Regions from separate parts of the Phytopseudomonas flavescens genome, predicted to be linked through region 2. Evidence: predicted binding sites of a transcription regulator. Region 2 holds the regulator's gene; each other region holds the start of a gene.

Region 1 (2,202 bases), 1.5 Mb from region 2:
TGCTGTTCTGCATGGCGGCGACGGTTTTCTCGGTGCCCACCTGAATGCCGCCGATCATGCCCTCGATTTCCTGGGTCGACTGCTGAGTGCGGTGCGCCAGTGCGCGAACCTCGTCGGCGACCACGGCGAATCCGCGCCCGGCATCGCCGGCTCGTGCCGCTTCGATGGCTGCGTTGAGGGCGAGCAGGTTGGTTTGCTCGGCGATGGAGCGAATCACGTCGAGCACCTTGCTGATTTCGCGAATCCGCTCGGCGAGCTGTTCCACTTCACTGGATGTGGCGGTTACGTCTCGGGTCAGCTGGCTGATCGACTCGACGGTTTCACGTACCTGCTCGCGGCCCCTCAGGGCTGTGCTGTTCGATGCCTGGGAGGCTTCCGAGGTGCTTACCGCGTTGCGCGCCACTTCTTCCACGGCGGCAGTCATCTCGTTGACCGCGGTGGCGGCCTGTTCGATTTCGGTATTCTGCTGATGCAGGCCGCGCGTGGAGTCTTCGGTGACCGCATGCAGTTCTTCGGAGGCGGACGCCAGCTGGTTCGAGGAGTCGGAAATGCTCTGGATGGCGGCGTGCAGGTTCTTCTGCATGACCTGCAGGGCGGTCATCAGGCGAGCCGGCTCATCCGTGCCCTTCACTTGGATGCTTTGCGTCAGGTCGCCAGCCGCGATGACTTCGGCGACGCGCAGCGATTCGCCCAGTGGCACGACGATGCTGCGGGTCAGCACCACGGCCAGCAGTACGGTCAGTGCCAGGCTGGCGACCAGGGTGGCGATGACCATTTGTTGTGCGTCATCGAAGGCGGCCTGACTGGCGTCCGTGGATTGTATGGCGCCGTCATTATTGAAGCTGGAAATGCTCTTGATCGCTGCCGCCAGCCCGTCGGCATAGGTGGACAGCGGGCCATTGGCCAGGCGCGTGGCTTCGTCGATGCGCCCGGCGCGCGCCGCGCCGACTACCTGCTGCTGCAGGTTGGAGTATTCGTCGTAGGCTTTATGAAGCTGATCGAGCAGTGCCTGCTCCTGGGGCGAGCTGACCAGTTTGGCGTAGGCGTCGAACTGTCCCGGAACCGCCTTCACCAGGCCGTCGATGGTGCCGAGGGTGCTCTGCCGTTCGGCTTCGTCGGTCAGTAGTACGCTGCGTAGCGTCAGGGCACGGATGCGGCCTATGTTGGTGGCCAGGCCTTCGGCGGTGATCAGTGACGGTAACCAGTTGTCGCGGATCTGGTCCGAGGCGCTGTCCATGCGATTCATCTGCGACAGCGCGAAAAGCCCGAGCCCTAGCAGCAGGGCTGCCAGCAATGCGAATGCCAGGCCGGCGCGCTTTCCTATATCCAATCCTCTCGACCACATAGCAGACATCCTTTCCGTTATCCGCGCACCATGCAGCGGACGATGTTGAGGGTATCGGCAGGGTTCTCGCGGGCTTGAAATGGTCCGGGGGTCGTTGATCGTACTTTTCTTCAGGCAATAAAAAACCGACCCTGAGGTCGGTTTTTCACGAAACGGGACGCTTAAGCAGCAGCTTGGCTGAGTGCTTTTACGTGACCGTTCAGGCGGCTCTTGTGACGAGCGGCCTTGTTCTTGTGGATGATGCCTTTGTCGGCCATACGGTCGATAACAGGCACAGCCAGAACGTAAGCAGCTTGTGCTTTTTCGTGGTCTTTGGCGTCGATAGCCTTGACTACGTTCTTGATGTAGGTACGAACCATGGAGCGCAGGCTGGCGTTATGGCTACGACGCTTCTCAGCCTGTTTTGCGCGTTTTTTGGCAGAAGGTGTATTGGCCACCGTCAAGCTCCTCGAAAACTAAGGGGTTACAGACAAATAAGGCCGCGAATCATGCAGGCGAGCGAAGCACTTGTCAAGGTCGATCCTTGGTCAGTCGTCGTAGAGCCGTTGCAAGAAAGGATGCTTTATCGGGCCGGCGATTCTACACTCCCGGCCCGCACTTGTGGCGCCGCACCTTCGTGCGGTGTCGCGGTCTGTTGCTGGCGTGCGACGGGCGTTGCGCGTAGTGGGCCCTGTAATCGTCGATAGAGCATCCCTGCCGAATGAATCTTCTCAAGTCGCTGGCCGCGGTCAGTTCCATCACCATGCTGTCGCGCATTCTCGGTTTCGTGCGGGACACCATCATGGCGCGGATCTTCGGGGCGGGCATCGCCTCGGATGCTTTCGTGGTGGCGTTCAAACTGCCCAACCTGTTGCGGC
Region 2 (2,202 bases):
GGCGGCAAAGGCGGCGTTGGCAAGACCAATGTGTCGGTGAATTTGTCGCTGGCGTTGGCGGATCTCGGTCGGCGCGTAATGCTCATGGATGCCGACCTCGGTCTGGCCAACGTCGACGTGCTGCTCGGCCTGACGGCCAAGCGCACCCTGGCCGATGTCATCGACGGCCAGTGCGAACTGCGAGACGTGGTTCTGCAGGGGCCTGGCGGCATTCGTATCGTTCCCGCGGCCTCCGGCACCCAGAGCATGGTGCAGCTCACGCCCATGCAGCACGCCGGCCTGATCCAGGCCTTCAGCGACATCAGCGACAACCTCGACGTCCTGATCGTGGATACCGCCGCCGGTATCGGCGACTCGGTGGTGAGCTTCGTGCGCGCCGCCCAGGAAGTGCTGGTGGTGGTGTGCGATGAACCCACCTCGATCACCGATGCCTACGCGCTGATCAAGCTCCTCAACCGTGACCACGGCATGAACCGTTTCCGGGTGCTCGCCAATATGGCGCACAGCCCGCAGGAAGGCCGTAATCTCTTTGCTAAGCTGACCAAGGTGACCGACCGTTTTCTGGATGTCGCGCTGCAGTACGTGGGCGCGGTGCCGTACGACGAATCGGTACGCAAGGCCGTACAGAAACAACGTGCGGTGTATGAGGCGTTCCCTCGCTCGAAGTGCGCGCTGGCGTTCAAGGCGATTGCCCAGAAGGTGGATGCGTGGCCACTGCCGGCCAATCCGCGAGGCCATCTGGAATTCTTCGTTGAGCGCCTGGTGCAACAACCGACTGCAGACACGGCTGTATGACGACAGCCTCTGGACTCCGTATGTACAGCAAGGCAACAGCACGAGATTCACAGCATCAGTTGATCGAACGTTACGCGCCGTTGGTCAAGCGCATTGCCTATCACCTGTTGGCGCGGTTGCCCGCCAACGTGCAGGTGGATGATCTGATCCAGGCCGGGATGATCGGTCTGCTCGAGGCATCGCGCAAATATGACGCCGGCAAGGGCGCCAGTTTCGAGACGTTCGCCGGCATTCGCATTCGTGGCGCCATGCTCGATGAGGTCCGCAAGGGCGACTGGGCACCGCGTTCGGTACACCGCAACAGCCGTATGGTCAGCGACGCAATCAGAAAAATCGAAGCCAGAACGGGGCGAGACGCTAAAGATCAGGAGGTTGCTGCCGAACTCCAATTGAGTCTCGAAGATTACTACGGCATTCTTGGCGACACTTTGGGCAGCCGCCTGTTCAGTTTCGACGACCTGTTGCAGGAAGGCGAAAGCGGCGGACTGCAGGAAGACACGAATTCTTTGCACCATGGGCCATCGCATGAACTGGAAGACGATCGTTTCCAGGCCGCGCTGGTGGATGCCATCAGCAACCTGCCGGAGCGTGAGCGGTTGGTGTTGTCGCTGTATTACGACGAGGAATTGAACCTCAAGGAAATCGGCGAGGTACTGGGAGTGAGTGAGTCGCGGGTCAGCCAATTGCACAGTCAGTGTGCCGCGCGTTTACGCGCGCGGTTGGTGGAATGGCGCGCATAGGGAAATTTCAGGCGCTGGACATACACAGTGGACGCAGCAAAGCCGGGCGCAATAGGTTTGCGGCGTTCCGCCAGGCCGGTTTCACGATTTATAAGCGCTTTGGAATGCCGAGGCGTTTTAGGACTGTACGGAGGTCGACTTGGACAAGAACATGAAAATCCTCATCGTCGATGATTTCTCGACGATGCGACGGATCATCAAGAACCTCTTGCGTGATCTGGGGTTCACCAACACCGCGGAGGCCGACGACGGCACCACCGCATTGCCGATGCTGCAGAGCGGTAGCTTCGACTTCCTGGTGACCGACTGGAACATGCCGGGCATGAGTGGCATCGATTTGCTGCGCGCAGTGCGTGCCGACGAGCGCCTCAAGCAGATGCCCGTGCTGATGGTTACGGCAGAAGCCAAGCGTGATCAGATCATCGAGGCCGCCCAGGCCGGTGTGAACGGCTATGTGGTCAAGCCATTCACTGCCCAGGTGCTCAAGGAAAAGATCGAGAAAATCTTCGAGCGGGTCAACGGCTGATGTCTGCCGCGAGGTTGTTATGGAACACGATGATTCAAAAGAGGCCGACCTCGAGTCGACCCTGAAAAGCAATGCCCGCCAACTGGTCAACAGCCTCGAACAAGGCAACTTTGGCGAAGCGGTACAGCTGATCAACGAACT
Region 3 (2,202 bases), 1.3 Mb from region 2:
CCAACCCCACCGCCAATCCGCCCGACCAGATCGCGCAGGCTGCGGGTCATACCCTGCATGGCCTCGAGCAACTGGCCGAGTTCGTCATGGCGGTCCTGAGGCAGATCCTGGCTGAGGTCACCACCGGCGATGCGCTGGGCGAAGGCCACGGTCTGGCGCAGCGGTGCGACGATGGAACGGCTGATGCTCAGCGCCGCGAACAGGCCGATCAACACGGCCGCGCCGCCCATGCTGCCGAGCAGCAACATGGCGCTGCGGCTGTCATCGTTCATGCTCTGCTCTTCGATGTTCTTGGCCTGTTCGGCCAGCGCAAGCACCTGATCGGCCTGCTGGAGCATGGCGGCATCACTGGCCTTGCTCTGTTCGTAGAGCTGCTGGAAATTGGTGAACGCCTGCTGGTAGGTGCCAAGCGCCAGCAGGGCGGCCTCGATCGCGCGCTTCTGATCGTCGTTGAGCCACACCATCAGGCCGCTGGCCGATGATTGCAGGTCGTAACTGACGAAGTTCCAGTCTTCCAGCGCAGCCGGCGAGCCATCGATGATGAACTGGCTTTCGTGGCCGCGCAGTTCGAGCATGCGCTTGCTGAGGTTGGAGGCGGTTTCCGCCAGGGTCAGCGGGTCGCTGCCGCGCAGTTGGTCGCCGGCCAGGCGCAATTCACGCACGGCGTCGTACATGCCCAGCTCGATCATCTCGAACTGACTACGCGCTTCCTGGGCCGCTTCGCCCATCTGGGTACGGGCTTCGCTGGCGCGAGCCTGCTGCTGCACGCTGGCGTCGAACTGCTGAAGATAGTCCGCGGTGGCGGTGTCCATGGCCTGCAGACGTTCACGTTCGGCGGGGGTGGCACTGGCTATCTGCTCGGCCAGGCCGGCACGCACCTTGGCGAGCTGCTCACGCATGCGCTGCGCATCGGCTTCGCTGTGGCTGATGGCGTAATCGCGCTCCATGCGCCGCGCACCGAGTATCTGCGCGTCGATGGTCGACAGCCCGAGGGACTGGGCGTGCCCCGTCATCACCGCCTGCACGGCGACGAAACCACTGCCGGTCACGGCAACGGTCAGCAACAGCACCAGGCCAAAGCCCATCAGAAGTTTCTTGCCTACGGAAAGGTCGACGAACAGTCGAGTGGCAGAATGCAACATCCTAAGCGGCTCCATTTATTTTTATAGATTGCAGTGCTCGAGCGCCGTCATGGCGACGCTACTCATGGCTCCAGAAAGGTCATCGGCCAACGGGCAAAAACCCTTAGCAAAAAGACAGCGCCATTAATTTGCCACTATACCTGCAGGTTCACTGAGAGGTTTGCTGTAGCGCAACAAAAGGTTGCAGCGCGGCAGCAGATGGCACAAATGACACCCGCAGCCTTGCACTGCGGGTGTTGCGGGTAGCCAGGCGGCTACCGAGCGAGCCGACGCTGGCGCAGCTGGAAGCAGCCCCAGATGAACAGCAGCCAGAACGGGATGGCGAACACCGACATGCGAATGCCCGGAATGAACAGCATCACGCCAAGGATGAACAGCACGAACGCCAGGCACAGGTAGTTGGCGAAGGGAAACCAGAAGGCGTTGAACGACGGTTCGACGCCCTTGGCCTGCATGGCCTTGCGGAATTTGATGTGGGCCAGGCTGATCATCGCCCAGTTGATCACCAGCGCGGCGACCACCAGGGACATCAGCAGCTCCAGGGCGCTCTTGGGTACCAGATAGTTGACCACCACGCAGACCAGCGTGAAGGCCGCCGAGAAGAAGATCGCCAGCACCGGCACACCGCGCTTGTCGACCTTGAGCAGCGCTTTGGGCGCATTGCCCTGCTCTGCCAGGCCGTAGAGCATGCGGCTGTTGCAGTACACGCCACTGTTGTAGACCGACAACGCCGCGGTGAGCACCACGAAGTTGAGGATGTGCGCAGCGGTGTCGCTGCCGATCAGCGAGAAGATCTGCACGAAGGGGCTGCTGCCGTAGGAGTCGCCACCGGCGGTGAGAGTCGCCACCAGATCGTCCCAGGGATGCAGCGACAGCAGCACGGTCAGCGCGCCGATGTAGAAGATCAGGATGCGATAGACCACCTGGTTGATCGCCTTGGGGATCACCGTTCGCGGCTGATCGGCTTCGGCCGCGGTGATGCCCACCAGCTCCAGGCCGCCGAACGAGAACATGATGATGGCCATCATCATCACCAGCCCCGAAATGCCGTTGGGGAAGA

What was found. The regulator FliA, encoded in region 2, starts transcription of late flagellar genes. The targets are predictions, from matches to a motif close to CTAAAGTTTNNNNNNNNNNNGCCGNTAA.
Region 1: FHR27_RS16870 (methyl-accepting chemotaxis protein) is a predicted target of FliA. The motif match lies at 1,397-1,424, and genes of this name have one in related genera.
Region 3: FHR27_RS27420 (methyl-accepting chemotaxis protein) is a predicted target of FliA. The motif match lies at 1,222-1,249, and genes of this name have one in related genera.

What each region holds. Positions count from the first base shown of each region.
Region 1 covers NZ_JACBYV010000001.1:3,773,397-3,775,598, reverse strand. The annotation lists gene FHR27_RS16870 (methyl-accepting chemotaxis protein) at 1-1,345, opposite strand, end outside; gene rpsT (30S ribosomal protein S20) at 1,507-1,782, opposite strand; gene murJ (murein biosynthesis integral membrane protein MurJ) at 2,046-2,202, shown strand, end outside.
Region 2 covers NZ_JACBYV010000001.1:2,241,575-2,243,776, reverse strand. The annotation lists gene fleN (flagellar synthesis regulator FleN) at 1-795, shown strand, start outside; gene fliA (RNA polymerase sigma factor FliA) at 792-1,535, shown strand; gene FHR27_RS09840 (chemotaxis response regulator CheY) at 1,687-2,061, shown strand; gene FHR27_RS09835 (protein phosphatase CheZ) at 2,081-2,202, shown strand, end outside.
Region 3 covers NZ_JACBYV010000001.1:902,090-904,291, reverse strand. The annotation lists gene FHR27_RS27420 (methyl-accepting chemotaxis protein) at 1-1,142, opposite strand, end outside; gene FHR27_RS03890 (amino acid permease) at 1,397-2,202, opposite strand, start outside.